Regions from separate parts of the Tuberibacillus sp. Marseille-P3662 genome, predicted to be linked through region 2. Evidence: a T-box and tRNA genes for the amino acid it is inferred to sense, from the RefSeq annotation. Region 2 holds a T-box; the other holds one or more tRNA genes.

Region 1 (16,458 bases), on a different contig from region 2:
TCGGGTTGTTGTAAATAGAACACACGGCCGTATGTCCAGTCCTTTTTGAGATCGAAACGCAACCAATCAGATCGCCCCTTATTCGTATACAGTCCCTTTAAATCAAATGAATATTGTGAAGGATATTGACCCGGCTCTAAATCATTAATTTCCTTTAATCGCCGAGACATCTTTAATTGATGATGATCCTGCTTAAAATAAATACTGTCAAACGGGACATAACCTGGTCCCCCGTCCCCATAAGTCTTATGCATTTGGGGGATTAATGTATCCAAGTACCGGCTTTTTGTTTTATGAGTCAGAGCACCGTTGGTTAAACTATCAAGTCCTGCAACAATCAAGAACGGCCGCTTTTCTGGCGTCGCATCAGCTTGTTCAAAACGTCCATCAGCTGAAGGAATCGCTACTTGTATAATGACAACAATGAGACTAAAACCAATAACGAATAAGCCCAATCTTTTTACCACATCATTCATCCCTTATCAATCGTCCTTTTCATCCTTGCATTCTTACTGTTACCAACCCCCATAAAAAATTATTATCGACATATAACCCAGAAAATCTTTAGTGGAACGAAATACTATATATGTACCCCCTTTATTTTAAGTAAAAGATCCCCGAAAACACACTAAGCAGCGCTGCTTAGTGTGTTTTTTGTATCAGTAGGCCTTCGAACGAACCAAAGAATATTTGTAGTCCTGCATGTCTGTTATTTTAAGGGAAATACTATCGGTATGATTAACAGGCGGTGAGAATATGTCAGACAGGAAAATTTTAAAAGGGCTATTAGTTATAGGGTTAATTTCATTCCCTTTTACAGTTAAAAAACCGAGGACTTTGGAATGGATGTTCATTTATGTCGCTCAATCAATATTGGGCAGTTTGTTGGGAAACTTAGCTGTGGCCAATAAGTTGATCGCTTATCCGGTTCGCATTTCTCGAAAATATCATACATCACTTATCTACGAATGCCTCTTTTATCCAATGATGGGGGTTATCTATAATCGATGGACACGTACATCCAAGGGAATGTTCATAAAATTATTAATGCTGGTTGTGCCGACGACCATCTTAGAGATGATTTTCGAAAAATATACCCGGCTTGTTAAATATATCCGTTGGAATGGATGGGCCACCTTTTTAAGCGTATCCCTAAGCTTACTTTTCATGCGTGCATTGGGCAGTATCGTTCGGCGATGGACAAAAGGACAATCGCAGCCATGATGCGACGGCATATCATGGAAAGCAACCAACACAACAAATGAATCGATTGAATAATTTTGAAAAGTTCGAGGTTGAGAGCGGGGGGCATTTTTCTAGTCTGGAGCAAATCGATTAATCATCTTGATTGTCTTGAAAATGAACTTGACACTGTCCGTCATCACATTGTCCTACAGGAACAATGCTCCGACGATCCGCAATGAATCGGTACAACTTTTGCCCAAGTCCGACTTTCATAGATAGCCAAATGAACGGAACCAAAGCAATATAGATCGGGATACGCTTAGTGATTTCCAAGATTGTTGCAATCCCTGAAAAGCTTTGACCATCTCGTTTCCGTATACTATAGATCCGGTCTTCAACATCCATTCCGTGTAATTGATACGTTTCCATGACACCTTCAGTTCGAAAGGAAATGAATTCAATGTTCCCTAGTCGATCCATCTTACGCATCGCTCTCATGGCGCGCGTACACATCGGGCACCAGCCATCATAAAAAACTTTTAGCGTTGGCTTCTGAGACATTAGCGCTCCCTCCAAACTAATACTTATACGTTATTCCTTATGATCCCTTGCTACATGAAAAAAGTCCCCAGATTTAGTCCCACTTGGCTGACTAACATGCTGTAGTAACGGAATATTTTTCGAACAATGAATGTAGGCTTCCTCGACGGTAATCTTAACCCACGTTGTGATCGATTGATGATTCGGGAGTTCCGGATGTAAGTGATAGGCGTCTGCTTCTGAAAGGATGACTGCTGAGCCATTCACATGCAAGCCAACTTGATGTTGAAAAAAATCGATAAACAACAACGTTAAGTGAGGATTTTCAACCAAATTACCTAGACTCGCCATCACCCCGTTCCCTTTGTATTCCGGAAACAGTAAGGTCTGCTTATCGACGATTTTTATAAATCCTGGTGCACCGGTTTTAATAGAACAATCTGTTTGTCCTTCACCATCAGCGGTTGCCAAAAATACCATGCCAATCCTCTTGATAAAGGATTGCATCGCATCATTAAGATAATCTAGCATTTGCTTATCATAAAAAGCAAGGGCTTTTGCTTCACTGTCAAACTGCTGTTGCAGCCTTCGTTCTCCACTCATCATTTGCCCCTCTCTTCTCTATTGTCCTGATTGAGATGAGATGATTGCCCGGCCTCACGCGCATTTTCCAATACCGACTGCAGAAGAAAAATACGAGAAATTTGCCTTAAACGAACGATGATATATAGAAATGGCCCGACAAAGAACAGAATAAATAACAACAGTAACCAAACTGAAGGCTCTAAATGAATGGCGGACAGCCAGCCAAACGCTAAACCCGTGAAATTTTCCTTATATACATAAATGATGGTTATCATTGCCGCTAGAAATACATAGACAGCATGGAAAGTTAATTTAATATACTTGAAATATCCCTGCAATCCGTGTGAATATTGCCTATTAATATCACAACTCATATTTTGGACGTATGTTCTTAAAGTCCCCTGCGAAAATTTTTTCCATAATGTAATATAACTTCCTCTTAAACTCACCCCGGAGACACCCCTTCACATGTGACATCTTATTTCTATTATAATATGTTTTAGCACATCACACAGCTCTTTCGCTTGTTTTGTAAAAAAAGATTTGTATTACGTAAAAACGCGGTTCCTCGACCAAGCGAGAAACCGCGTTGTGACAGTGATCCGTACTGGGCTCGAACCAGTGACCTCATGCCTGTCAAGCATGCGCTCTCCCGACTGAGCTAACGGATCATAATTGCTTCAACTTTATCTTTTTGTTAAGGACAAGTATTAATATACCAGATAAATAACTATGCGTCAATAAAAATGTAAAATTAAAATGTCGTTCATATTCATTAGCTTATACAAATATAAAATATGAAATATGAAATCTTTCATGTTTATAAGTCTATCAATATTGGGTAATCCCTAAAATAAGAGGTGCCTACGATTCCATTATTTAATTTTTTTTTAAAAAGGGATTGAATGTTGTAAGCAAATTCGTAATAATATGAATAACAGTCCAAGGAGGTATATCATGACAGAACAAAATGATCAAACGAATAACAGTAGCCTTAATGTTAAGGATTTTTTAATTGGAGGCTTAATCGGCGGCATTGTTGGAGCGTCAACCGCCTTTCTAACAGCGCCAAAACCAGGTAAAGATGTTCGCAGAGATCTTGCTGACCAATCTGTCGCCATCAAAAACCGTTCATCTGATTTTGCTAGAACCGTTTCTGAACAATCTTCTAAAGTCAGTGACAAAGCTAAAGAATTAAAAGCTCGATTTAATCAGGACGATCAAACTGATCAGGAAGTTCCCGTCGACGATGACGATGATGAAATCGCGACGACAAAGGAACAGGAACCCGTTGAATTAAGATAGTTATCTCTGACAGGGCTGCCCGCAATAAATGGGCCAGCCCTTTTTTATACAGTAAAATCGACAGCACGGATGACATAATCTGGTATGCCTATATCACTTTTACCATGAACATGATATAATAAAAATTATGATAATACGTAGAGAAGCCCTTCCGCTTCACTAAGCACTACGATAAGGAGGAACCAATTATGAGATACGGAATTGCAATGTTTCCATCAAAAGAATTACAAGATAAAGCAAACGCCTATCGAAAACGCTATGACCCCCATTACTCCAATGTGCCACCGCATATCACACTTAAAGAGCCGTTTGAGCTTGAAAACGACGAGATTGACCTCATGATCAAACAATTTCGCAGCATCGCTGATAACCACGAACCCGTTGATATTGAGGTAAAAAAAGTGAGCTCCTTTCATCCCGTCAATAATGTGATTTATTTCAAAATCGATGAGCATCCGAATTTGATGCGTTTACAAGAGAATCTGCATGAAAACGAATTAGGGGATGATCGTGAATATCAATTTGTCCCACACATTACAATTGCTCAGGATCTTTCTGACGAGGAACATGCTGACATCCTGCAAAGCTTAAAAATGATGGATGTCCATCACAAAGAAACGATCGACCGCTTTCAACTTCTTTATCAATTGGACAATGAATCGTGGACTGTCTATGAAACGTTTCATTTGCAAAAGAAAGGAAAGTAATTGATGAACAGGCCCGTAATCATCGTAGAATCTAAAAAACAATATGATGACGCTTTGAATGTCCGGAACGAAGTGTTTGTGCATGAACAAAACGTTCCCGCTGATCTTGAGATCGATGAATTTGAAGACGACTCGACACATTTTGTCACTTATGAACAAGACAAACCCATCGGTGCTGGACGGCTTCGCCACATTGATCAAGTTGGCAAAGTTGAACGGATTTGTGTATTAAAGGCTTACCGGGGACATAAGGTGGGACAGGCCATCATGTGCGCCATTGAATCGTCCGCAAAAAAACAGGGGTTTCATACCCTTAAACTAAACGCCCAGAACCACGCTATCAAGTTCTATCAACAGTTGGGGTATGACGTTTGTTCTGATGAATTTATGGACGCGGGTATTCCTCACGTACAGATGACAAAATCTTTATAAAAAAGCAGCAAACAGCCTGATCTTAGGCTGTTTTTTGCATATTGGGCCGAGCTTTTAGCCACCCTAAGTTTTAAAGGGGTGTGACGGTTCATGGAATATCTTAGTTTAACAATTGAATTGATCGCCGGATACTTTTCACTTCTGGGCGCAACGAAGATTATGGGCCGAACCTCCCTCTCTGAGGCGACCCCTTTTGACTTCGTTGCGGCCATCGTCTTAGGGGAATTCGTCGGAAATGCGGTCTACGACTCTGAAGTGGATATCTGGCGGATTTTATTTGCCGTTGCTTTATGGGCTGTACTGATCCTTGCCATTGATCTCATTACGATGAAATTTAACATCACCAGAAACCTATTTGAAAGTAAGCCATCTCTACTTATCAAAAACGGGGTCGTTGACCGGAAAGAAATGAAAAAACGCCGAATGGACATCAATCGCCTGCAAACATTGTTAAGAGATAAGGAGGTTTTTTCATTCCGGGAAATTGAATACGCGATTTACGAACCCAATGGCAAAGTGACTGTGCTAAAAAAACCTATGTACCAGAATGTTGTTAGAAGTGATATGAACCTACCCAGTCAATCAAAAAGGCTCCCCCTGCTACTAATTAATGATGGGGTTCTCATTAAACGAAACTTGCTGCAAATGGGACAAGATGAGCAGTGGCTCCTCAATGAGTTAAATCAGCGCGGAATTAACGCCATCACTGATGTCATGTTAGCAGAATGGAGTCAAGAGGATGGACTGTTGGTCCAAAAATTAGATAACGCTTAAGTATCCACTAGATTCGAATATCGACACGTTGTCCCTTCTCATCCATCTGTTTTAGTCGCTGCTTTTGGAAATGCAAAGAGGCTTGATCACGGTGATCCTTGACAGGCTGAGCTTTTTCCACTTTCATTGGCGTCCGATGCCTAACTGACTTCATTGGCTGACCTTCAAAGTGCTTAACATGAACAGGTGGCAAATACCCCAAATCAATCACCTCATATGATTAATGATAGAGAGCAACCCATGGGTTGCTCTTTTTCTTTAAATCCACGATCCCCAAGGCCGGCGCGGTTCTTCACGATCATCATCGTGATCGTCATGATCCTGATCATCCTCTTCGTCGTGATCTTTGTGATCGTCTTTCCAGTTTTCCTGATCGTCATGACCCTCATGATCATGATGGTCCTTTTCCTCTTCCGAAGATTCGACTGGACGAATAGGGAATCCCCAGAAATCACGTTGAACCTGCGGGCCTTGTGGGCCTTCCCAATGCTTACCTTCCGTCTCGGGAGATAATTGAACCTCATCTGCTTTGATAATAAGTTTATCAACGTGAATGGTCTTAGGTTGCTTTCTTTCCTCCGACATCTTATTCCCTCCTAAAGATGGTTTCTTGACACTGTATGCGAAAGCACTAGGTTTTGTATAGTCCATCGCCTATAAGTGCTAGGATAAGAAGAAAGCTACTAAAGATTAACCAATATTTGATTTGTACTTTTGATTTTGTAATCTAACTCTTGAAAATAGACAAAGACCTCAATGGCCACATGATCATAGTACTTGGTTTCGACAGGAACTTGAAAATCACTGACAGCCAACTCTTCTCCGGCAGCTATGGACACCTGGGATACCGGATGGACCCATATTTCACCGCGTTCTCTAGCCTCCTGAGCCCAATCATTCTCCAGGAATGTCCATTGGAGCTGCTGGGTATCAACTTGCCCTTGGTCTACATGTTCTGCTCCTAAAATTCTCCCTTTTAATTCTGCCGCATCACCTGGAGTGAAACGAAAACACACAAACGGGGTTCCCAAAGATTGGGTACCGTTATTTTGCAAAATAAAATCTCCCCGGATCACACATCGGTTTTGATTCATAATCATCGCATAATCCAAAATACCAACTGCTAGACAGTCATCTTTCTTATTTGGATTTTTTTCCAAATCAGGTTTTTGATTTAACACCGCCTCGCCATTATTCTTTAACCGTTTATCTAAGATATTTAACCTTTTTTTATAGACAGATAGTTCTTCATCTTTCTCATTAAGATCTCTTTGCACTTCCGCGAGTAACCGTTCATAATCTTTAACACGTTTTTGATAAGCTTCTGAATTCGAGCTGCCCGCCTGTTCTTCCTGCCCGTTATTGAGTTTTTCCATCGCTGCTTGAAGTTCAGCAATTTTTTGTTCAGACTGTGTATGTTTAGCGACCACGTCATCATAAGCTTTTTTGAGCGCATCGTAGTCTTGTTTCAGTTTGTGATACTCAGTTCCGTCTTCTTTCAGGCGTTCGAGTTGTTCTTCCAATGCTTTAATCTTCTCCTCAGCGAAAATATGATCCTTCTCTAACTGTAATGATTTTTCCTTATAATAATTTTGTCGATCAATCAGCTGCGAATAACTAACTGTTTTTCGATCTTTATCCAAACAAAACGCCCCCTGACACGAAATCCTTTCTCCTAACAGCTTATGTAACAGCCGCCCATTTGTTGCCTGTTTGTTTTTCACTACGACTTATAGCAAAAAACGGGAACTCACCATGAGTCCCCGCTTCTCCTTCATTCATACTACAGTTGTGGCTTATTTGACATCCTGAAAAGTGACACAGTCTTCGACATCAATATTGCCTTCTCTGACATTTACGATGCCTGTATCAAAGAGAACATCGCCATATCTTTCATTGATGAGTTGGACTTGATATTCATCACCAGCAGGACCATCAACAAGGGCTAGATTAAAGTCAAGACGACGACCGTCGTTCGTTCGACCTTCACCGCTTACGACGACCTTCAGACCGTCACCGCCGTAGCATTCGCTACATTCAAGTGAGTCGGCATCAAAGCTATCGGCTGTGAATTGCAAATTCCGTAGGCCATCGCTTGAATCGGTGTCGTTAAAAGTGAGTCTGAACGTCGAATCAACAAGACTACAATTCGGGCAGATATCTGCTAGAATACCAACCTCGCCTTGTTCAGTTGCATCTTCACCCGTGAAACCGGAAGCTTCACCGCTTGCTTGGCAGTCACAATTCTTCCGTGGGAAAATGTCTGGGCATTGTTCCGGAAATTCAATCGGTGGACACTGATCAATACCTTCAGGTGCAGTAAGATCATTGTTACGCGGTGAACAGAACTTCGCCAGCACTTCCAGTTTGACTTCTGCTTCTACTTGCACATCAACACAGAACGTGACTTCTAATTCGAAACTGCGCGGGCATGGGCTATTGAGCAGCAACGTCCCGGACGAAATGCGACAGAAAATTTTCGACACCCGGCATAGAAGATCTGTACCGTTTGGATAGCATAATACGAACGATTCAAGGGCTGCTGCATCCAACACAGCCTCTGTGACGCATTTGCCGTAGCGATCCACCACTTCGATTTTTACGTCTGTATTGAACAACAAATCGACAAGTTGGGCATCGACAAATTCACCGCTAATCGGTACGGTTACATCGCGCTTTTCACCGACTTGCTCACAGAAGAAACCATTATCCTCGCAAAGGGTTGAATCACTTTGATTCAACGGAAACAAAGGTGGGGTCTCCGGTGTTTGACAAACGATTCTTAACGGCCGGCGCCCGGGATCCTCCATGGCTCTTTCAATGGCTTCCATTTGTTCATCATCAAAGGCAATGTTTTTTGTGACAGTTAGTGTATCTGTTACCCAGTCATAGACTTTAGGAACGCGAATACATTCATCTTGAAGGCTATTAGCGGCCCTTGGAATATTCCTTTGTTTATGGTTGTTACCCATGAAATAACCTTCCTTTCTTTTCAACAAAATCATTGTTGATTGGTTCATTACATAGTATGGAGATAACCAAGATATTGGCACTCATCTGCCCGCCCATTTTTTTATAGACTTTAAGGAGGCATCTGTGATGACCGTTCTCATCAACCAACAAACGGTCGAATTAAATCAACGCGAACAGGCAAAATTGCTCAATCTTCTCCCTTACTGGGGATTGTCATTGAATCAAGATCAAGCCATTGGACCGGCCTTTGACAAACACACGATTAATATACACTGTAGCCATAGTTATTTAATCGAACAAACTCAGGTTTACTTGCAACACACAGGCTTGACACTTATGCAAAACCAGCAGCAATCACCTATGTACGATGTTCAATTCTTCAATAATCATGATTACCCCATATCCGTACAAGCGGGCACACGGAACATGACTTACAATTTAAAACCCCTTCACCCCGGAAGTGCGACAACCGTTCAACGTTTCATTCACAAAAACTTGTGGTTACCGCCCGGTATGGAACCATATACCGTTATCATTGATGCATCCTATCAATCTAGAAGTGCAGAATGGCTCGCCTATCTATTCATGCAACAGATGAGCGATTCATTATTGCCTGATCTCAAACATATTTCCTTTCCAGTCTATCAATATCTTGTAAAAAAAGTGCTCACACCTTTGAATGAATCATTTGCCAAAACACAATTTTTTGAACAAAGTGAGCCTGATTTACCGCTATCACCTCAACCTAAACAGCAACAAGCTGTTGAAAAGCCGGCACCCCATAAAAAGCAGGTGTCATCGCAAAAAGGCAGCCATTTTGGCCATAAACAAACGAATCAACACACCATCAACCCTTTTAAGAATGGTTCCGATAGCGATCACGGTGGTGGTGAGACGATTAATCCCTTTAAACGTACCCACAAACAGCAAACAAAGCCATTCAATCCATTTAAAAAGAAGCGGTAGCCGACTGAACACGTTCACCCTTTTTTGAATATATTTGCGAGTAGGAAGAGGGGTGAGGCTGATGAAAAAACATGATGTTCAAGCGTTATATAAAGACGTGCAACGAAAAAAAAGCCTGCGTCGCAAGCAAAACCGGCAAACATCCTTATTTGCTGCCGAGAAACCTAATCAAGGTTGTAGGACGTGCGGAAAAGTCACTTGGAAACCTTATAAACAATAATCCATGGAAAACGGGTGGTTCAAGTTCACTGAACTTAAACCACCCGTTTTTTCTAATCAAATAATATTATACCCACTGTCAACATGAATGATTTCACCAGTAATCCCCTTCGATAATTCACTCATTAAAAACAAGGTTGTGTTGCCAACATCCTCTTTTGTTACCGGTCGGCGTAAAGGAGCGTTGTCTTCGATATCCTTTAAAATGTCATTGAAGCCAGACACTCCTTTGGCAGATATCGTACGAATCGGCCCCGCAGATATAGCGTTAACCCGGATTCCATCTTTGCCAAGGTCATTGGCTAAGTACTTAACACTGGCTTCTAAGGCGGCTTTGGCCACTCCCATCACATTATAATTTTGCACGACCCGCTCACCGCCGATATAGGACATCGCGACAATACTTCCCCCTTCAGACATAATCGGCCGAGCGAATCGAGCCACAGCTGCGAGTGAATATGAACTGATTTCTTGAGCCATTAAATAGCCTTCACGGGAGGTATTGACATACTCCCCATTAAGTTCTTCGGTATTAGCATACGCAACAGAGTGAATCACACCGCTTATGACACCCACTTGTTCTTGAATCGTTCGAAAAGCTGTTTCAATCTGTTCCTCGTCGGCCACATTACATTGTAAAACCATGGGATCCACAGCTCCATCAAGCTTTTCCACTAATTTTTTCACTTTCTCTCCAGATCGTTCTCTACTGTATGTAAAAATCAAACGAGCTCCTGCATGATGCAGCGCTTCCGCGACGCCCCAAGCTATGCTGCGTTGGTTAGCAACACCCATAATGACATACGTATGTCCTTGTAATGATATTCCCATATTCTAAAGTAACCTCCTTAAATCAATTCACTTATTTCCGACACACAGGACGTAAATATTATATCATGACCTTGTAAAGAAAGAAAAACGCACTTCCATTTCACCAGAAGTGCGTTCAAAATTATTGTGTACATAGCATCCGCTTAAGTTTTTCAACATGCTCTTTACTCCCTGAGACAACCAAGTGATCGTCCATATGTAACTGAGTATCACCGTGAGGAATAATCGAATCGTTGCCCCTGAAAATCCGGACAATAATGGCATCACCCAAAAATGGAAACTCACGAAGCTCTGTGTGCTCGTATTTGGGATTCTGCATCGGTACTTCATATAAGCCCGTATCTTCTTTTGTTAAGATATCAATAATATTCGGTGATTCAACCATGGCTTTTAAGATGGTTTTTGTCGACAACATTGTTGCAAAAGTATCAATGTTTTGTTCCTTCAAATCTTTTCGTGTATCTGGTCTTTCAATTCGAGCAATCACCCGCTCGACCCCACGTTCTTTTGCAGCACAAGCTAATTCTGCATTCGTGTGACTATCACCGGTTGCAAACACTAAAATATCGGCATCAAAAACTTTTAAGCCATCCAAAGTCTTAACATTATAATCAGGCAGCTCCGTAATAGCGAATTTCTGGTCTTGACTTTGAGCGAAGCTGTCTTCCTTCTTACCCTGTTTTTTGTGATACATAAAGGTTTCGTAGTCTTCGTTATCGAGTTCCAAAGATAGTGGTAACGTAATCTGGTTAGCCCCGATAAAAGCCACAGATTGCTTGGCATCATCCGAAGCAAACGGGAACAATTTTTTAAAGACAATCGGTCCCATAATGCAGCTAAGAACCCCGACAAGAATAATGGCTGATGCTGTTTTCGTGGCAATCATACCCATTTGTTCAGCGATTCGGGCTGCGGCAATAACCAGAGTCAGTTTAGCTGAAATTAAGCTGCCGATACTGAGTACCGTCTTCCAATCATACCATTTACGTAAAATAAGGCTCGGAATCAATTTCGCAACTACAAACGCTACGAATAACAATGGAATCAGCATCAGAACTTCAGGATCCGTAAGCAATGATCGCAAATTAAGATCAACGCCAATCATTACAAAGAAGATCGGAATTAAAAAGCCATAGCCAAATGAATCCAGCTTCTGAACCATGGTTGGATTAGGTGATAATAGAGACACAAGCACCCCCGCTAAGAAAGAACCGAGAATGATCTCCGTTCCAAGCTGACTCGCCAGACCCACAAGCACGATAATCAACGTGAAAACAGCGCGAATATCAATCTGAATCGTTCCTCGAGTCATTGTCTCCATAAACGACCGTGATTTAAAGAATTTACCTAATAAGTAAAGTAACACACCTGCAGCAAATAAAATGAGTAACAACCATGTACTCCCGCTTGCCCCTCCAGAAACTGATACAAACACCGCGAGTAAGATCATGGTTGCAAGATCCCCGACGACAGTGATCAGCAAAATATTTTGCCCGACACTTGATTTTAAAATGCCTGAATCCTTAAGCGTCGGAACAACAATCCCTAGTGAGATCGTTGAAATAACCAAAGTTAAAATATATTCATTGTTACTGAACCCTAACCAGACGATCCCCAAAGATATCACATAGGATAGCAATAAGATTGAAGTAAAAATCAGTAAAGCCAGAATAGGTCCATTGGGTTCTTGCTTTTTTTTGTCTTTCTTTTTATTTTGTGCAAAAACGGAAAAATCGATTTCAACACCACTTAAAAATAAGAGGTAAATGAAACCGAGCGTTGACAGAGTATCCAGAAATGAACCGGCATCAATAATGTCAAAGCCTGTTTTGCCAATAATAATCCCGGCAATAATTTCTGCAACTACGACAGGTATAAAATGCAAGCGAAACCGATTGAGCAAAATCGGTGTGATAAAGGCGGCAAGGACAACAATAACCAGTGATTCAAATGATTGTGCATGAGTCATGACAAGCCTCCTTGCTTCTCAAAGTGTTATATGTAAAACCATTTCATTTTGTCAGTCCCCATCAATTTAACCGACTTTCTACATTCTTTCAAGAAAAAAGTTTGGTGTCTTAGGCTAACCAAAAAATATCTAATTTAGACACTTAACGACCGAATATCAAGGGATTAAAATTGTGTGTCAAAGCATTGGGACTGTTTTTTTTTTGACGCAATTAAGATATGATAGGAAATGATGTTTAAAGAACTGGTTAAAGAAGAGGAACGATACCCATGAGTCAAAATGACCCCAAGTTAACAACCAAAATTGATTATACGTTGATTTTCGTCGTTTTTTTATTAGGCTTGACAAGTTTAATTGCGATTTCACAGGCTCCGGACCCAGATGGGAACTTGACGATTACATCTGTCATTCAAAAGCAAATTTTATGGTATGTCGTCGGTTCTGTCGTCTGCGTTGTCGTATTTATATTTGATTACGACAAATTGCAAAACCTCGCATGGTTTGTCTACGGATTCGTCCTATTATTATTAGTGAGCTTAATTGCCTTCAAATTGGGTATCCCTGTGCCTTTTGCTCATGAATCCAATGGGGCTTACAGCTGGTTCCAATTACCAGGAATCGGAACGATTCAGCCGGCTGAATTTATGAAGGTCGCACTCATCATTGCCTTAGGACAAATTATTTACCGGCACCGTGACACTTATGATCATCCAAGTGGCAAACAAGATTTGCTCTTAGTCGGGAAAATTTTCATTACGGCTTTCCCGCCGTTTGCCCTTGTTTTGATTCAACCCGATTTAGGAACGGCACTTATATTGTTTGCAATCACGTTTTTTCTTATTTTTGTGTCTGGGATTCGTTGGCGATGGCTGCTGATGATGATCACCTTGGTTATTTTAGGTGTTGCTTTATTTTTTTACTTATTTTTCAACCATCCAGACATTTTAAACACCATTCTTGAAAAGCACCAATTGAACCGGTTTTCCGCTTGGTTGAACCCTAATGAATACTCTAATAATATCGGCTATCAACTCTTGCATTCATTGACATCCATTGGATCAGGCCAACTTTATGGACGAGGAATAGAGAGCACGTCCGTGATTTTACCTTTTGGCCATACGGACTTTATCTTCGCAGTCATTGCCGGCCATTTCGGCTTTTTTGGCGCCAGCGTTGTCATATCACTGCTATTTATGCTGATTTATCGAATTGTCAATGCCGCTTTAGCAACCCATGATCCGTTTGGGACTTATATCTGCACAGGTATCATCGGCATGCTGACCTTCACGATTTTTGAGAACATCGGCATGACGCTTCAAGTCATGCCGATCACCGGCATCCCGCTTCCGTTTCTTAGTTATGGCGGTAGTGCCCTGCTCAATAACATGATTGCCATTGGTCTCGTCTTAAGTATTGAAGCCCGGTCACGGCGTTATATGTTTGATTAGATACTTGACGAATGTTGAATGATGCCATGAATATCCGGCGAAGGGGGAGCACTAACAACAATCGTTTCCTCTGTTAGTGGATGTTTAAAGGATAGATGCTGGCTATGTAAAGCTTGCCGGTGAATCCTGGTTAGTGAACCACCGTAGAGGTCATCACCGGCTAATGGATGACCGATATGAGCAAAATGCACCCGAATTTGATGTGTTCGACCGGTTTCTAACCGAATTGTGACAACATCCATACCCGCCAATCTTTTGACGACCTTATAATGCGTCCGAGCCCATTTTCCATCTTCTCGGACGCATCTTTTGATAATACTTCCCTCTTCCCTGCCAATAGGGGCATCAATAACTCCTTCTACTGCTTGCAGATGTCCTTCCGCAACCGCCAAATATTCCCTTTCTATAGCCTTACTATGTTGCATATGAAAAAAACGTTCGTGAGCGTAGCGATGTTTGGCAATTAAAATTAAGCCTGAGGTATCCCGATCAAGACGGGTGACCGTATGTACAGTGTAAGGCAGGTGCTGCCCTTGTAAATAAGCCAAAACACCATTAGCTAATGTGCCATTAGGATATTGAAAGGAGGGAATGACCGGTAAATCCGGCGGTTTGTTGATAACCAAAGCGTCATCATCTTCATACTTAATATCGAGGGGCATCGACCGAGCCATTAACGTATCGCTAGTATGCTCAGGGGGAAATTTGATGACCAGTTCATCACCGGTGGTGATCCGATAACGAACGGTTGCGGGTTGACCATTAATGAAAAATTGTCCGCCAAATTTAATCGATTTAACAAGCCGCCGGGATAGCTTGAGATGGTCAAATAAATAGGTTCGTAACAAGACGCCATCCGCGGCGTCTTGTATCACTTGCTTTAGAGTGTAAGGTTCCATAGAGTGCATCCTTTCAAGTAGTGTCCGTCAATCGCTGATGAATGATTCTTTCACGCGCTTCCAAAATGGGAACGGCCGGAACCGGGCAAACCGGACTTTTTCATGGGCAACGCGGCATTGAATCGATTTAACATCCTTATGAACAAGAAACAAGTGATCAATGGTCACGTCAAAATTAACGTCATTCACAGGACGGAGCATACATGTATGATGCTGAGGCAAAATCAGCGGTGAACCGACTGTCCGAAACACACGGTTATTGATTGACGCCATCTCTGCTAATTGAATGGATGGTAATGAGGGGTGAATAATCGCCCCTGATAACGCTTTGTTATAAGCGGTGCTTCCAGAGGGTGTTGAAATGCACAGTCCATCGCCACGAAACGTCTCAAATGTTTCTCCCTTAATGACAACATCCATAACTAATGAGCCTTCCATGCTTTTCACTGTACACTCATTCAGCGCAAGATAACGCTTTTCTTTTTTATCATCATTAAATCGTACTGTCACTTCAAGCAATGGATAGTCCACAATATGGAAGGGCGTTTTCGCAATATGTATTACAAGCTTTTCAACTTCTTCCGGCGTCCAGTCAGCATAGAAACCGAGATGACCGGTGTGTACGCCGACGAACGCTGTTTCATCAAGTCGGTGGACATAACGTTGGAAGGCGTACAGAAGGGTGCCATCGCCGCCAACAGAAATGACAATATCCGGTTCTTCTTCATCATAGACGAGTTCAAAACCGGTCAAATAACGCTTGATTTGTTCTTGGATTTGGTTAGAGGTTTCATCACCTTTAGATTGGATTGCAAATCGCATGCTAACATCTTCCTGTCTATCAATTATTTTTTTCGGCTTTTGTCATCGGTCTTCTTTAGATAAAAATGTTTCTGCGCTTCCTGGATTTCTTCTCTAATCTTAGACATCTCTTCATCTAATCGGAAGGCCGCTTCAGCTGCCCGTTGCAGACGATTTTTGATTTCTATCGGAATCTGGCCTTCATATTTATAATTCAATGAGTGCTCAATTGTAGCCCAAAAGTTCATCGCTAATGTACGAATTTGAATTTCAACTAAAATATTTTGTTCCCCTACAATGGTTTGAACAGGATAACTGACCACCAAGTGATAGGACCGGTAACCGCTGTCCTTTTTATCAGCAATGTAGTCTCTTTCTTCCACGATCTGCAGGTCTTCACGACTGCGCAGAAGTTCAATAACGGTTCGGATGTCATCAACAAATTGACACATCACACGTAAACCAGCTATATCCTGCATGGTATGTAATTGATTAAAGGGGATATCCTTCCGCCTTGATTTATCAAGAATGCTGGGAACCGGTTTGACGCGCCCAGTCACAAATTCAATTGGTGAATGCTGCGATGTCATTTCATATTGTTCCCTGTACCCCCTTAACTTTATTTTCAATTCATCAATGGCTTGATGATACGGTGTTAGAAATAGGTCCCAGTCCAATATGGGTCACCACCTAATGACTTTGATTGATGGGGTTTTTAAAGATTGTTTCCCAACCTCCATTATGTCATAATTTGATTATACTTACCAATTCGTGATAGGGGTCACAAACAATGAGTCAAGAACTTGAGATTGAATACAAAAATT
Region 2 (16,458 bases):
TAGTGAATTAAATGTTCCTGCTAATTTTAATGAAAAAAATGATATTCATATTCACGTTCCTGAAGGCGCGACTCCGAAAGATGGACCATCAGCGGGTGTGACGATGGCAACGGCCCTCATTTCAGCCTTAACAGAACGGCCGGTGAAAAAAGAAGTCGGTATGACAGGTGAAATGACATTGAGAGGGCGCGTCCTGCCAATTGGGGGGTTAAAGGAAAAAGCGCTCAGTGCTCACCGCGCGGGTCTGACCACGATTATTATCCCGAAAGATAATGATAAGGATCTTGAAGACATTCCCGATAGTATTAAGGATGACTTGCATTTCATTAAGGTATCTCACCTTGATGAAGTAATAAAGCATGCATTAAAAGGTGATGTTGAATGAAAATCACACATGCTGAATTTATTAAAAGCGCCGTCAAACCATCACAATACCCCGAGGAAGGCCTGCCTGAAATTGCAATGGCGGGCCGTTCTAACGTGGGAAAGTCATCATTGATTAATAAATTGCTTAACCGGAAAAAGCTCGTTAAAGTGTCGCAAAAACCTGGTAAAACACAGACCTTAAATTATTTTAAAATTAATCAAGCCTTTTACTTCGTGGACGTTCCCGGATACGGTTATGCGAAAGTATCCAAGAAGGAGAAACAGGCTTGGGCGGATATGTTAGAAACATATTTCTCGGGTAGTCCTCATCTTAAAGCAGTTGTCCAAGTTATTGATTTTCGTCATCCTCCATCAGCAGGTGATGTGCAAATGTATGAGTACCTTAAGCATTTTGGTTTACCGACGATTATAGCCGCCACAAAAAGTGATAAAGTTAAAAAGGGCAAATTTGCTAAACACAAAAAGGAAGCATTTGAACAGCTTGACCCGGACATTAATGATGATTTTATCACTTTTTCAGCCGAAAGCGGTTATGGCATCGATGAGCTCTGGGGTGCCATTAACCAATATACGGGTTTGGACGCTGAGTGACCGGACTCATTACAAGACTGATACAAGCAAATGCTTTTGCTTAGCAACTCGATTTTTGTTATTTTAAATAAGGATATAACGTTGTTTTCAACGAGTTTTCACATTTCATTTAATAGAAACCATGGTCAGCATGATATAATAGAGGTAGAATGAACTGACTATGTGAACGTCTAAACGGAGTGACTATTATGCACATTCTTGTAGCGGGAGTGAATCATCGGACAGCCCCTATAGATATGCGAGAGCAGCTTGATTTTGATCCGGCTGAACTTTCGCGTGCTCTGGAGCAATTACGTGATACCAAGAGTATTTTTGAAACGGTTATTGTGTCAACGTGTAATCGGTCTGAAGTGTATGTTGTGACGGATCGTTTGCGGACAAGTTCCTACTTCACGACAACTTTCTTGGCGGATTGGTTTGGGGTGGAGCGTGAGACTCTTGAATCGGTTTTGTTTATCAAGGAAGATGATGATGCGGTTGATCATTTGTTCCGTGTTGCTTGCGGGCTTGATTCGATGATTTTGGGTGAAACACAGATTTTAGGACAGGTCAGAGACGGATTTTTTGCTGCTCAAGAAGCAAATGCCACAGGTACGATTTTCAATCAGCTCTTTAAAGATGCGGTAACAGTGGCTAAACGTGCTCATTCTCATACGATGATTAATGATAATGCTGTTTCTGTCAGCTATGCGGCTGTCGAGTTGGCGCGTCATATTTTTGGTTCGCTTGATCAGAAAAGCGTGTTGCTCATGGGGGCCGGGGAAATGAGTGAATTGACGGCCGAGCATTTAAGTAGTCAGGGGACAAAAGCGATGATGGTCATGAATCGGACCTATGATCGAGCGCAAGACTTGGCTAATCGATTTTCAGGAACGGCTGTTGATTTTTCGACCTTAGAAGAGAAACTGGCAGCTGTTGATATTGTGATCAGTTCGACAGGAGCACGAGATACAATTGTAGATCAAACTATGATGGAGCGCGTGAGTAAGCAACGTAAGGGACGCCCATTATTTATGGTCGATATTGCTGTTCCTCGTGATCTTGATCCGGCTATTCATGACTGTGATGATGTCTTTTTATATGATATTGATGATTTGCAGGATATTGTCGCATCGAATTTGGAGCAAAGAAAAGCAGAAGCTGAAAAAATTGATACCTTGATTGATGAACAGCGAGTCGCTTTTAAGCAATGGATGGATACCCTTGACGCTGTTCCTGTGATTGCTGCTATGCGCCAGAAAGCGATGGATATTCAATCGGAAACGATGGAAAGCATTGAGCGGAAGATGCCTGACTTATCCAAGCGCGAACGTAAAGTTCTTAATAAGCACACGAAGAGTATTGTGAATCAACTTTTACGTGAACCGATTCAGAAAGCTAAAGAGATATCTGGGAGTTCAGCCGATGCCCAGTTACAACTTATTGTTGACCTGTTTGATATTCAAGAAGAGGTCGCTGAGCAAAAGGAACGTCAACGCAACCATAATGACCAGCACGGCACTGAAACGGGACAATATCGTTCTGACGTTTACGTCCCTGCTGCCGGAGACGGTATGTCCTCCTAGAGAGGGGTCCGGTCAATGTTAATTAGTCCACTTTATGATGTGACCATCATTATTTACGCTATGAGCGTTTGTTCTTATTTCATAGATTTTTTGTATCACAACCGGAAGGCTAACCAATTGGCTTTCTGGTTGCTTTCTATTGTTTGGGTGCTTCAATTCGCTATATTTTTGTTGAAAATGGGTAAAGCAGGCGAATTTCCTATTTTGACACCGTTAGACGGCTTGTTTTTTCTTTCATGGATCCTTGTGACAGCTTCATTATTAGTGAATCGATTTATGCGAATTAGCTTTTTCGTTTTCTTTATTAATGTCGTTGCCTTTATGATCATGGCTATCACCTTGTTTAAACCAAGAGATGATGTTTCACAAGTCCTTCTACAGCATTTGATGTCGGATTTGCTTGTGATCCACATTACGATTGCCTTTTTGGCCTATGCAGCGTTTACATTGTCATTTATCTTGTCAATGATGTATTTAATTGAATATCAAATGTTAAAGAATAAGAAGTGGAATCAGCGGCTTGTTCGGTTTGATTCACTGGCAAAGATTGAACAATTGTCGTTTTGGTGTAACCTCATCGGTGTTCCTCTATTATTAATTAGTTTAATATTGGGTATGACGCGTGCTTACAATGTTGCTCTTGATATTGCATGGTATGATCCCAAAGTTATTCTATCTTTTGTTATGATGGGCACTTATAGTTTCTATTTGTATAAGAAGATGGGGGAAGGTGTTCATGGCAGATCGCTTGTTTTTTGGAATACCATCGGATTTCTACTATTATTAATCAATATTTTCTTATCAGAGACACTCACCGATTTCCATCTTTGGTAAAGATGCTGAACGAACAGAACGGAGGATGAGTATGACGCTTTTAAAATTAGGATCAAGGAAAAGCCGCTTAGCGCTTCAACAAACCCATTGGGTGATGGATCAACTAAGTAAGCATGCCGACGATCTAGAATTCGATGTCAAAAAAATCGTCACTAAGGGTGACAAGATTTTGGATGTCACTTTGTCTAAGGTCGGTGGCAAAGGTTTATTTGTTAAGGAAATTGAAAACGCCTTATACAATAAAGATATTGATATTGCTGTCCATAGTATGAAAGACTTACCTTCTGAACTTCCTGAAGGCCTAGATATTATTTGTGTACCGACACGGGAGGACGACCGTGATGCGTTCATTTCGCAAGGGAATATCTCATTTATGGATTTACCTGAAGGGGCTGTTGTCGGGACAAGCAGTTTACGGCGCGGAGCTCAGATCCTAGCGAAGCGGCCCGATCTTCATATCAAACCTGTTCGGGGTAATATTGAAACCCGGTTGCGAAAATTAGAGGAAGAAGACTTTGATGCGATTGTGTTAGCTGCAGCTGGGCTTAAGCGTATGGGTTGGTCCGATGATGTTATCACGGAATACTTGCCTAATGCTATTTCAGTTCCTGCTGTTGGCCAAGGCGCTTTGGCGATTGAAGCCCGTTCTGATGATGAGGACACGAAACATTTACTGGAATCTATTCACGATCCGGAAACGGCTCATCGTGTTGCGGCTGAACGCAGCTTTTTGAAGGAATTGGAAGGCAGCTGTCAAGTCCCAATCGGTGCCTATTGTGAGCGCTTATCTGATAGTACGCTCAAATTGACAGGTATGGTGGGTGAGACTGATGGAAGTACGGTATTAAGGGAAGAAATCACCGGTGATCATCCTGTAGAGATGGGGGTTCAATTAGCTGACCGACTAAAAGCGTTAGGCGCTAAAGACATTCTTGATCGAGTGAAAGAAGAATTAGATGAATCCTGATCTTCCTTTGCAGGGTAAAACGGTCCTCATTACCCGTCAACAAAATCAATCTGCTCAAATGAGTGAGCGTATTAAGCAATATGGTGGTCAACCCATTGTTATGCCTGTTCTAACGTTCAAAAAACGGCAGCTTGATAAGCAGGAACAGCCTCGTCTACATGATGCTTATGATTGGATTGTTTTTACGAGTACCAATAGTGTCCGCTTTTTCTTTGAACATATCCATGTCCAAGATTTAAAACAAGTTAAAATAGCAGCCGTCGGTTCAAAAACGTCGGCGGCTATCCGAGCTTATGGTTTAACACCCGATTTTATACCGGATCAATATGATGCTGTATCATTAGGCGCTTATTTTGCCAGGCTGACCACTTACTGTCGGGTCTTATTACCACAGGGTAATCTGGCGAGAACGACCTTGAAAGAGAGCCTTATGAAAGCGGGGCATCATGTTCGATCGATTGTCCTTTACGATACAGTCATGAATGAGGAAAGTGATGCACAAATTGAGGCTTACCTAAGGGATGGGCAGGTTGATGTTGTGACTTTTGCGAGCCCTTCAGCTGTACATTTTTTTACCCATTTACTTGGTCCTGATCTTGCCTTAGTTCAAGGTCAAGCCGTTATCGCTTGTATTGGTAAGACAACCTATGCTGCTGCTCAAGAAGACGGTTTAACACCCAGCATCTTGCCGGAAACATTTACTGCTGAAGCGATGATTGATGCCATCGCTGCTTATTATAAGGAGGTTTGTAACTATGGAAAATACGTTTGATCGCCATCGTCGCTTGCGCCAAAATACAACCATGAGACACATGGTTCGTGAGACAACTTTAAATGCGCAAGATTTGATTTATCCGCTTTTTGTCGTTGAAGGTGAGCAGGTGAAAGATGAGATTCCTTCCATGCCAGGAATCTATCAGTTATCCATTGATCAGCTGGCACCTGAACTCGATGAGGTTCATTCTCTTGGTATCCCAGCTTTGATGTTATTTGGTGTCCCTGAACACAAAGATGCTATCGGCTCTGGAGCCTATCATGACCATGGGATTATCCAAGAAGCGACGAAATATATCAAACAGCATTACCCGAACCTTATGGTGATTGCGGATACGTGCTTATGTGAATATACCGACCATGGTCATTGCGGTGTCATATTTGATAATGATGTGGCTAATGATGATAGTCTCGAACTGCTCGCGCAAACGGCTGTATCTCAAGCCCAAGCGGGTGCTGACATCATTGCCCCATCCAACATGATGGATGGTTTTGTCACTGTCATTCGCCAAGCCTTGGATGATGCCGGATTTACAAACACGCCTATTATGTCTTATGCCGTGAAATATGCTTCTGCTTACTATGGTCCATTCCGTGATGCTGCGGACAGCACACCGCAGTTTGGTGATCGCAAAACCTATCAAATGGACCCGGCTAATCGTCTTGAAGCGCTTCGCGAAGCAGCATCAGATGTTGAGGAAGGAGCCGATTTTTTAATGGTTAAACCGGCCTTACCTTATTTGGATATCATCAGAGATTTGAAAAACCAGTTTAATCTACCATTAGTGACATACAATGTTAGCGGTGAATATGCGATGATCAAAGCAGCGGCCCAGAATGGTTGGTTAGATGAAAAGGGAGCTGTCCTTGAGAAGCTCTACAGTATGAAACGCGCAGGTGCTGATTTAATCATCACTTATTTTGCTAAAGATGCGATCCGTTGGTTAAATGAAACCCAATAAAATGGAAAGAGGTGCTAAGGTTGATATGAATCTATCTAGTTCTGAAGAGGCATTTACAAAAGCAAAACAAGTCATGCCAGGTGGTGTGAACAGTCCCGTACGCGCTTATAAATCTGTCGATATGACGCCCATCTATATGACGGAGGGCAAAGGATCGAAAATATGGGATATTGATGGGAATAAATACTTGGATTATGTTTTGTCTTGGGGCCCATTGATTTTAGGTCATGCTGATGCTGAAGTTGTGAAAACCCTCAAAGATGTGACTGAAAAAGGGACAAGCTTTGGGTCCCCGCATATCTTGGAAACGAAATTGGCGGAATTAATAACAGAGCGGGTACCATCTGTAGATATTGTAAGAATGGTCAATTCTGGAACAGAAGCAACGATGAGTGCCTTGCGGTTGGCACGCGGTTATACCGGCCGGGACAAAATTTTGAAATTTGTTGGCTGTTATCATGGACATGGGGATTCACTACTCATCAAGGCAGGGTCCGGTGTGGCCACACTTGGATTACCTGATAGTCCTGGCGTTCCCTCAGGCATAGCTAGTAACACGATCACTGTCCCGTATAATGACTTAGAAAGTGTACGCTATGCATTTGAACAATATGGCGATGAATTAGCGGCCGTTATTGTTGAACCTGTTGCCGGGAATATGGGTGTTGTCCCGCCTCAGCCTGGATTTCTTGAGGGATTGCGCGATGTAACAGAAGCGAATGGTTCCCTACTAATTTTTGATGAAGTGATGACCGGTTTTCGTGTAGGCTATAACTGTGCACAAGGTTATTTCGGGGTCACACCGGACATCACTTGCTTCGGCAAAGTGATCGGTGGAGGTCTGCCTGTCGGTGCCTTTGGTGGTAGAAAAGACATTATGGAACAAATGGCTCCGAGTGGATCTATTTATCAATCGGGCACGCTTTCCGGAAACCCTCTAGCTATGGCAGCCGGTTATACAACACTTAAACAATTGACGCCAGATGATTATGATCAATTCAAGCAAAAAGCCAGCCGATTAGCTGAAGGTTATAAGCAGGCTGCTCGTCACTACGATGTGCCTTTAACGGTTAATCAAGCGGGATCGATGTTTGGTGTGTTTTTCACAAACCAAGATGTTGTTGATTTTGATAGTGCTAAAAGTGCTGATCTTGACCTGTTTAAATCCTATTTTCATGCAATGATTGAACAAGGTATATCACTCGCACCGTCTCAATTCGAAGGTCTGTTTCTATCAAAAGCTCATTCTGATGCGGATATTGAAACGACGATTGAGGCCGCTGAACAGGCTTTTTCAAAACTCTCATAAAAAAAACGGAGAACCTGCAGTTGCTAAGCTGCAGGTTTTCTTTTTAATCTTTTATTCATAATTCCTCATCTTCGGCATAGATTTATTAGTGATAACTGTTGAAGGGGTGAACTATCTTGTCTGAAACCGCCAATCAATTGCAGTTCTCCATTAATGAATCCATATGGTTTCAAGATGGGCAAGAGGCTGAAGAAATTATGTCCATTGCTCTCGAACCGGACATCAGGATAGAAGAAAATGACCAATATGTTTTAATTAAAGGCTCTTTAAGATTAAATGGCGAGTATAAGCCTGATGAAACGGCCTATGAAACAAATTCTGATCCTTTAGAGCAAAGTTCTTATCGAACGATGGACAGTATTACTGAGACCGATGTGGATACGGCTTTGTTTGAACATCATTTTCCTGTAGATATTACAGTTCCGGCTAACAGAATCGATGAGGTTGGTGATGTGTTAGTTTCAGTAGAAACGTTTGATTACACATTAAAGGAGAATAATTGTATCCAACTGGAAGCGGATGTTGCTATTTCTGGACTTGTTGATCGTGAGGCAGCCGTTCCTTCATCCAAGTCTGATTCTGAGGAAGCATCTGAAGATCAAGAGGCAGTGACTCAACCTGAAGTTGATCATGCGGATGAGGTTGAAACTGATTTTGAGCCTGTGAGCTACTCGGCGTATCGTCAATATGACGATGAAGAGATTGACGATACCCCGAAAGTGGATGTCATACCGAGAGAGGAAGAGGTTCAGGAAGAGGTTCAGGAAGAGGTTCAGGAAGAGGTTCAACCGGAACTCGATTATCAAACTGAACCGGAACGGCCCGGCGTCGACCAAGATGATGTCTATGAAGCGGAACCGCCTGCTGAGACGCCATTTAAACAGTATGAGAGCCCGGCGATTGAAGTGGGTACCAACCCAGAAGTTCCTGAAGTTAATGATGTTGATAACCAGGATTCCGCCGGTACTTATGTAAGCACACAAAATAGTGATAACGCACTTTATTTGACAAAAATGTTAGCTCAAGATGACGAGAACGAACAGTTTTCAAAAGTTAAAATGTGTATTGTTCAAAACGGTGAATCATTGGAAAGTATATCAGAACGGTATAAAGTCCCAGTTACCGCCATCCTTAGAAAAAATGAATTGGAAACAGATATCTTGAATGGCGGGCAAGTGCTTTATATTCCTGTTAACAATTAGACTATAAGTAATAACGGCACGTGACCATAACGAGTTTGGTCACGTTTCTTATTCACCGAATAAAACGATGGATACTTGGGGGTGAAAACTTGGAACGCCTATCTGATTCGCAGCTTAATACAGTCATTGAACAATATGGGCTAAATCTTTTGTCATTAACGGTCTATGATCGTTTGTTTAAAATTGATACGCTATCAGGGACGTATGCATTAAAAAAAACAGATATGAGTTCACAACGCGTAGAACAGTTCACCAATATTATAAGCCAGCTTGAGTCCCAGCCACTATCGCTCATCCCAATTATTCGTACGAAATATGGTGATTATGTTGTGGAAGCGGAAGGGGCTGTGTTTTATTTAATGCCCTGGATCAAGAATCAATTATTAGACGATGAGCATGAACGCGTCAAACGACTCGTCACTCAGACGGCGTTACTCCACCGTCATACCAAACGTGCTCAGCCTGATGGAGGAATCGTTGCGGAGCAATTAAGGAATAGGTGGGCGCGTATAGAACAATTTATGGAGCAGTTTGCCGATCGCTCAGAACATCGATTGTATCCGTCTCCTTTTGAACAACAATATTTAAATAGCTTTCATCGTTTGATGACCGTCTCGGAGGATGCGAGACAACAATTAAATGAATGGCAACAGCAGTATAGAGATTCAGGTGAGTTATCCGTTATATGCCACGGCCGGCTCCAGCCAAACCGGGTTTTATCCACTCCGGAGAGTGATTATTTAACCATTTTTGACGATGCGTACCGGGCATCCCCCTGTTTTGATCTGGCGTATTTCTTTCGCCGGTTACCATATTATGTGAATGGGGAGGCTGAAAGCTATCAGCACTGGTTAACCTTGTATGAAGCGCATTATACGTTAAGTACAGCCGATTACTACTTATTGTCAGCGATGCTCATATTTCCAGAACCATTAGTATCCCGTACGATCGATTACACCCGTAGAGACGATGACCAATTGGAGATTGATGCTGTTAACCAATGGAACTTTACGAAGGAGCATTATGAGGGACTGAATGCATGGGCAGCCACACTAGTTAAGGATGATATCTCTGATGCAACCGGCTCTAATGACAATTTATAGCCAACGCTTTAAGAAACATATATATAGACTGACTAATATCGCTAATAAAATCACATCAAACGTGGTTGGTAACATAATGGTTCTGAGTAGTTGAAAACAGGCAATCGGCAAAATCATCGTTTCCAAACCGTCTCTGACCCTCCGTAGCCATGGGGGCAGTCGATATTTATTGAACGTCCACCGGTTAAACATGATTTATCTGCCTCCTTGGAGAGCTGTTTTATTGTATCCTATGGTTGGGATGGCCTAAATGTGCACAATTCCTAGTGATGGAGTTGACGTTTGGGTCGATTACGGGTAAAATATGTCTACAAATAAGGTTCCTAAATGCTTGGAAAGGGAAGAGTAGGGCGAGCCAACCAACAGAGAGAGAAATCACTTGCTGCAAGGTTTCTTTGGTACCAAGGCTACCCGAATGTCGCCCTGGAGCAGCTTCTCCGAATTTTTTGAAGTAGGATAAGCCGGTGTGTCGCCGTTACCTGTCAGAGCCGGCGTATGATTTTGTGCGTAAAAAAGGTGGTACCGCGGAGCGTTCTTCGTCCTTTAGGGAGAAGAAGGCTTTTTTATTTTGGTTAAAAATTTTGGCAACATATAGAAGGAGTGAGGATATGGCAGAGCAGCAAGAAATGCCGACGAAATATGATCCGGGGCAATCTGAAGCTAAGTGGTATGAGACTTGGAAGCAAAATGATTATTTTAATGCCGATAATGATCAGAGTAAGACGCCGTATACGATTGTGATTCCACCTCCAAATGTCACAGGCAAATTACACCTTGGTCATGCATGGGACACAACGATGCAAGATTTATTGGTTCGCTTTAAAAGAATGCAAGGCTATGATGCCCTCTATTTGCCAGGGATGGATCATGCCGGTATCGCAACACAGTCTAAGGTTGAAGGAAAGTTGAAAGAAGAAGGTCAGAGTCGTTATGATCTAGGACGCGAAAATTTCCTAGAAGTGGCATGGAATTGGAAAGATGAATATGCGACATTCATTCGTGAACAATGGGCCAAGCTTGGCTTATCTCTCGATTATTCACGGGAGCGATTTACACTTGATCAAGGGTTGTCAGAGGCCGTTCGTCATGTCTTTGTCAACTTATATGAAAAAGGCCTGATTTATCGCGGCGAATATATTATTAACTGGGATCCGGCCACACAAACCGCACTCTCAGACATTGAGGTTGAATATAAAGAGATTCAAGGCCACTTGTATCATATGCGTTATCCATTAACTGACGGCTCCGGGGCGATTGAAATTGCCACAACACGTCCGGAAACAATGCTTGGGGATACAGCGATTGCCGTTCACCCTGATGACGAGCGTTATCAAGATTTAATTGGAAAGACAGCGGTTTTACCGATTGTTGGACGGGAGATTCCGATTGTTTCAGATAGCTATGTTGAGATGGCATTTGGCTCAGGCGCTGTTAAAATCACGCCGGCTCATGACCCGAACGATTTTGAGATGGGGAACCGCCATGATTTGTCAAGGATTTTAGTTATGGACGAATCAGGAACCATGAATGATAATGCTGGTAAGTACCAAGGTATGAACCGATTTGAATGCCGCAACCAGTTGGTTGCAGATTTGCAGTCAGAGGGTGTTTTAACTGAGGTCGAAGAACATATGCATTCGGTCGGTCATTCTGAGCGAAGCGGTGCGGTTGTTGAACCGTATTTATCAACCCAGTGGTTCGTTAAAATGCAGCCGATTGCTGATGAAGCCATCAATTTGCAATCAAACGACGATAAAGTTAATTTCGTTCCACCGCGGTTTGAAAATACCTATCTGCATTGGATGGAAAACATACGTGATTGGTGTATTTCCCGTCAACTATGGTGGGGACATCGGATTCCAGCTTGGTACCATAAAAAAACCGGCGAGGTTTATGTTGGCATGGAGGCGCCTGAAAATCTAGATGATTGGCGACAGGATGATGACGTTTTAGACACGTGGTTTAGCTCAGCTTTGTGGCCATTCTCAACATTAGGTTGGCCTGATGAACAAGCAGAAGATTACCAGCGCTATTTCCCAACAAATACGCTTGTCACAGGTTATGACATTATTTTCTTCTGGGTTGCACGAATGATTTTTCAGTCGGTTGAATTCACGGGAACGAAGCCATTTGCTGATGTGTTGCTTCATGGTCTAGTTAGAGATGCTGAGGGCCGTAAGATGAGTAAGTCGCTAGGCAATGGCATTGATCCCATGGATGTAATTGATCAATATGGTGCGGACGCGCTGCGCTATACGCTTGCGACAGGGACAACCCCGGGGAACGATTTACGCTTCCAATGGGAGAAAGTAGAAGCAAACTGGAATTTTGCCAACAAGATTTGGAATGCATCGCGGTTTGTGATCATGAACTTAGGTGACTTTACCGCTCGTGATATTAATCTTTCTGGTCAAAAAACGGTGGCTGATGAATGGATTTTGACACGTTTGAATGACACTATTGAGACGGTAACAAAATTCTTTGACCGTTATGATTTCGGTGAAGCCGGTCGTCACTTATATTCATTTATTTGGGATGATTTCTGTGATTGGTATATCGAGATGGCCAAATTGCCGTTGTATGGCGATGATCGTAACGCCAAATTAATGACAAAGTCCGTCTTGTGTTATGTCTTGGACCAAACATTACGTTTGCTTCATCCCATCATGCCGTTTGTGACGGAAGAAATTTGGCAGCACTTACCACATCAAGGTGAGACGCTCATGCGGCAAAGCTGGCCGGAAACGAATCCATCTTGGCATAATAATCAGGCTGTTCATGCCATGCAGTTACTACAAAATATTATTAAAAATGTTAGAAATATCAGGGCGGAAAAAGACGTCGCACCAAGTAAACCCATTGTTTTACAAATCAAGCCCGCTTCCGAAGATGCTGCTCAAGTTATCAAAAATAATCAGGCCTATATTGAGCGGTTTTGTCATCCAGAGACCCTTGATGTCAATCCGGATTTAGAACCATCGGAACAATCCGTATCAGCGGTTGTCACCGGTGCAGAGTTGTATTTGCCGCTAGAAGGGTTGATCGACATTGATGAAGAATTAAACCGATTGAACGATGAACTTAGGCGGTTGAACTCTGAAGTGGAACGTGTCCAAAAGAAATTGAATAACGAAGGATTTGTTAATAAAGCGCCTGAAAGCGTTGTTGATGCTGAACGGCAAAAAGAAAAAGATTACCTTGAAAAACGAGACAAAGTCAAAGAGCGTATTGCCGAACTCAGGCAGTAAAAATTAAGGATGAAGGTGGCGGTCGATAATCCGTCGCCTTTTTATTTGGAGGTTAGAGTAAATGTTTATGACACGAGATGATGTTTTAGAAGCACTTCATCAGTTAAAACCACATGGCATTAAGCCAGGAACAGAACGTATGACATGGATCTTGAATCAGTTAGGGAATCCAGAAAGGCGTATTAAGGCCATTCATATAGGGGGGACCAATGGTAAAGGGTCGGTGGTTAACTTCCTTAGTTCTATGTATCGAGAAGCCGGCTATGATGTTGGAGCCTTTATCTCACCATATATAACGACATTCAATGAACGAATTTCAATCAATGGGGTCAATATTACCGATCAAGACTTGGTTGCAGCCGCTAACGAGGTATTCCCGTATGTACAAAATCTTATTTCGACAACGGATTTAGGCGAACCGACGGAATTTGAAGTGATTACATTAATCAGTTTAGTTTATTTTAGCAGGATCAGACGTTGTGATCTAGTGCTATATGAAGTCGGCCTTGGCGGTCGTCTTGATTCGACGAATGTTATTCATCCAATTGCGACAGTCATCACCAATGTTGGTCAAGATCATATGGCCTATTTAGGAAATACTCTTGAAAGTATTGCCCGGGAAAAAGCCGGAATTATTAAATCAGGTGTTGCGGTGATCACGACTGCAGATGATCCAGCGCTTAACATCATCACTGAAACAGCGAAGGAATATCATGCTCCCTTATACGCGTTAAATCAACGTTTCTCTGTCACTCCTGAGGATGAGAACGAACCGGAAGTTGATTTTACTTTCAGCTATGGTAGGAAGGTCATGGATCATCTCTCGATTAATATGATAGGAACACATCAATTAAAAAATGCTGCGGCAGCGCTGATGGTTGTTGATTACTTAGAAACGTTTTATGCGATTTTATGTGATCGTGAACATGTATATGCTGGTTTACGCAAAGCATCATGGCCCGGCCGAATGGAAATTGTGTCTCGACAACCGCTTACAATCTTAGATGGGGCTCATAATCCGGAAGGAATGCAGGCTTTGGTTACGACGTTACAAACAAAATATCCTGATTATAATGTACGTGTCCTCTATACCTCTTTAAGTGACAAACCCAATGACGATATGATCAAGAGCCTATCCGGACAAGTGCAGACCATGATATTGACAACTTTTGATTTTCCACGGGCGAGTCAACCTGAGCAACTCAAAAATTTATCGGTTTGTCCTGACAGCCGTGTACAAGCAGATTGGGAATCTGCCCTGAACCAGCTTATAAATGAAGCAGATGAGCAAGATTTAATCTTGATATGCGGATCTCTATACTTTGTAGCGGAAGTCCGGAAGCGATTCGTTAAAACCGCTAATTTTTAAATTATTTTCAAAAAAGGATACATTTTTTTAGCAAAGTTTGCTAATATAATAACTAGCCATAAAGTTGGAGGACTTTTGTACGGACTTAAAGGAGGTGATGGTGATGAGTGAGCGGCAAACCAACCTATTATGGATGATTTGGGCAGTAATCGGCCCGCTCAGCTTTATTGTTGTATATATCACCAACCCTCCGGTTATGAACGGCTCGTTTCTGGCCATTATGACGATGGCAGGCTTATTGATTGTTTCTGCCTTATCCTACTTTAGAGTGCGTGGGACAGATATTATTGTACTGCAAGGCATTTCTATTGCCGTATTTTTGATTTTTGGTCTATTTGTGGAAATGGCATTAACGCAAATATCCATTCTTATTTATATGTTATCCAAACGATTATCCAGAGAGCAGCACTATAAATTTCCAATTAATTCGCTCATGTTTTTGTTTGTATCCATTGTTTCAGCACTGATCTATTTTTGGCTCGGCGGTGATATTGGGATGACACAAAATAGTCGAACCTTAGATTTCATCCCCATATTGGGCTATGTTCTAGCTTCGTTTGGAAGCAATCAGTTGTTTTTATATGGACTCAGATGGTTTCTTATAAAAGACAGACGTTTTTTTGGCAAAGATTTGTTTTGGGAATTGATAACGATTATATTAATGATGCCTGTAGGCATTATCCTATATATTTTATTTTTTGATATGGGGATTTACGGCATCCTGATTATTGCCATACCGGTAATGACTTTGTCGATCATATTCCGCATGATGAACCGGAGCTATGAAGTGAATCAATTGCTTCAACGATCAAATCAAATCGGTCAGCAGTTAACGGAAAAGTTGGAAGTTAATCAAATCACAAATTTATTTTTTCAATCTATTACGAAAATTTTAAGAGTTGACTATTTATACATTATTGATATCGATGATCAGGGAAAGTTCAGTCTTGTTCAACTCTATGAGAAATCCCCGAATGCGGTTAAAGGTGGGCAAATCAAATCCTCATCAGGAATTAGCTGGAAAGTAGGATACACAGGAGGAAGTTACCGCGCTGACAAACGAAAGCAATGGCGTCATTTATCAAAAGGATTTTTGCCTAGAACGGCTGAATCCGTTCTATCCGTTCCTATGAGAAGAAATAATGAGGTTGTGGGTGTGATCACCGCCGCGTCGGAATCCAAATATGTATATGAAAAACATCACTTGATGGTTTTAGAAATTATGGCGAATTTTTTAGGAGTCGCCATTGAAAACGCCCGGAACTATGAAAAGACCAAACAAGAGAGCGAACGTTGTCCACTAACCAACTTGTATAATTATAGATATTTTGCAAATTTACTGGAAGGTCATTTTCGAAATCTGACCGCTGATGAACCGTTCTCGATCATTATGATTGACTTAGACTTTTTCAAACGCATTAATGATACCTATGGTCACGAAACCGGGAATCAGGTGTTACGCGAAGTGGCGAAACGGTTAATGCAAATTGTTGGTCAAGGGGGGACTGTGGCTCGGTATGGTGGAGAAGAATTTGTTGTTTATTTGCCGAATGCTGAATGGGGGGATGCCTTTGAAATGGCTGAAGATATCCGTTATCGAATTTCGGAAGAACCATTTTTAACAGTATCATCGCTGGAATATGAAGAGAAAGAATGGATTCATCTAACAGCTAGCATCGGTATATCGACGGCACCTGAACAAGGAGAAGATTCCGTGACATTGATCAGAAATGCTGATCGAGCTATGTATTCTGGTGCCAAAAAAAAGGGACGAAATCGTGTAGCTACCTATACAGGTTAAGAGGGGTGTTCTATGACGGAATGGATTCAAAATTTATTATTCCTAATCTTCGGTAGTTTTTATGGTTCTTGGTTGTCGATGGTTGGTATTCGAATATCCATGGCACCGCATCATGAACTCCAATATCACTGGATGGCGGGTCGTGAACCGTTCCTTGCTATTCCGCTTATGGCTATAATAGGCAGTAGATTTGGTAGGCTTCGGAGACTGAGCCCGCTGTTGAAACGATATCCTTTATTGGAGGGGCTGTCAGGCATTAGCTTTTTTCTAGCCTACTTTTACTCTTTGACCCTCTCAGGGTTCCTCACATCTTTTTTATTACTTTCCTTATTGATTATTGTGGTCT

The links. A T-box is a leader RNA that pairs with one kind of tRNA and senses whether it is charged. The one in region 2 lies ahead of B9Y89_RS10640 (valine--tRNA ligase), so its partner is inferred to be a tRNA-Val.
Region 1: it encodes a tRNA-Val, which carries the amino acid that the T-box ahead of B9Y89_RS10640 (valine--tRNA ligase) is inferred to sense. The anticodon was not compared.

Annotation. Positions count from the first base shown of each region.
Region 1 is NZ_FXBS01000004.1:25,935-42,392, forward strand. It holds gene B9Y89_RS03700 (SGNH/GDSL hydrolase family protein) at 1-467, opposite strand, end outside; gene B9Y89_RS03705 (CBO0543 family protein) at 757-1,224, shown strand; gene B9Y89_RS03710 (thiol-disulfide oxidoreductase DCC family protein) at 1,336-1,746, opposite strand; gene B9Y89_RS03715 (pyridoxamine 5'-phosphate oxidase family protein) at 1,777-2,328, opposite strand; gene B9Y89_RS03720 (hypothetical protein) at 2,328-2,759, opposite strand; tRNA gene B9Y89_RS03725 (tRNA-Val) at 2,909-2,981, opposite strand; gene B9Y89_RS03730 (YtxH domain-containing protein) at 3,268-3,615, shown strand; gene B9Y89_RS03735 (YjcG family protein) at 3,804-4,322, shown strand; gene B9Y89_RS03740 (GNAT family N-acetyltransferase) at 4,326-4,754, shown strand; gene B9Y89_RS03745 (DUF421 domain-containing protein) at 4,845-5,528, shown strand; gene B9Y89_RS03750 (hypothetical protein) at 5,536-5,730, opposite strand; gene B9Y89_RS03755 (hypothetical protein) at 5,787-6,113, opposite strand; gene B9Y89_RS03760 (AAA family ATPase) at 6,212-7,171, opposite strand; gene B9Y89_RS03765 (BMQ_0737 family morphogenetic spore coat protein) at 7,325-8,500, opposite strand; gene B9Y89_RS03770 (hypothetical protein) at 8,628-9,467, shown strand; gene B9Y89_RS18960 (hypothetical protein) at 9,529-9,687, shown strand; gene fabI (enoyl-ACP reductase FabI) at 9,744-10,517, opposite strand; gene B9Y89_RS03780 (cation:proton antiporter family protein) at 10,639-12,486, opposite strand; gene B9Y89_RS03785 (FtsW/RodA/SpoVE family cell cycle protein) at 12,756-13,934, shown strand; gene B9Y89_RS03790 (RluA family pseudouridine synthase) at 13,931-14,833, opposite strand; gene B9Y89_RS03795 (NAD kinase) at 14,861-15,655, opposite strand; gene B9Y89_RS03800 (GTP diphosphokinase) at 15,679-16,314, opposite strand; gene B9Y89_RS03805 (CYTH domain-containing protein) at 16,425-16,458, shown strand, end outside.
Region 2 is NZ_FXBS01000006.1:427,643-444,100, forward strand. It holds gene lon (endopeptidase La) at 1-385, shown strand, start outside; gene yihA (ribosome biogenesis GTP-binding protein YihA/YsxC) at 382-978, shown strand; gene hemA (glutamyl-tRNA reductase) at 1,167-2,543, shown strand; gene B9Y89_RS10600 (cytochrome C assembly family protein) at 2,559-3,377, shown strand; gene hemC (hydroxymethylbilane synthase) at 3,409-4,344, shown strand; gene B9Y89_RS10610 (uroporphyrinogen-III synthase) at 4,334-5,116, shown strand; gene hemB (porphobilinogen synthase) at 5,100-6,080, shown strand; gene hemL (glutamate-1-semialdehyde 2,1-aminomutase) at 6,106-7,389, shown strand; gene spoVID (stage VI sporulation protein D) at 7,506-8,591, shown strand; gene B9Y89_RS10630 (phosphotransferase) at 8,681-9,694, shown strand; gene B9Y89_RS10635 (hypothetical protein) at 9,689-9,886, opposite strand; T-box leader at 10,018-10,241, shown strand; gene B9Y89_RS10640 (valine--tRNA ligase) at 10,303-12,942, shown strand; gene B9Y89_RS10645 (bifunctional folylpolyglutamate synthase/dihydrofolate synthase) at 13,004-14,311, shown strand; gene B9Y89_RS10650 (sensor domain-containing diguanylate cyclase) at 14,415-16,112, shown strand; gene B9Y89_RS10655 (prepilin peptidase) at 16,125-16,458, shown strand, end outside.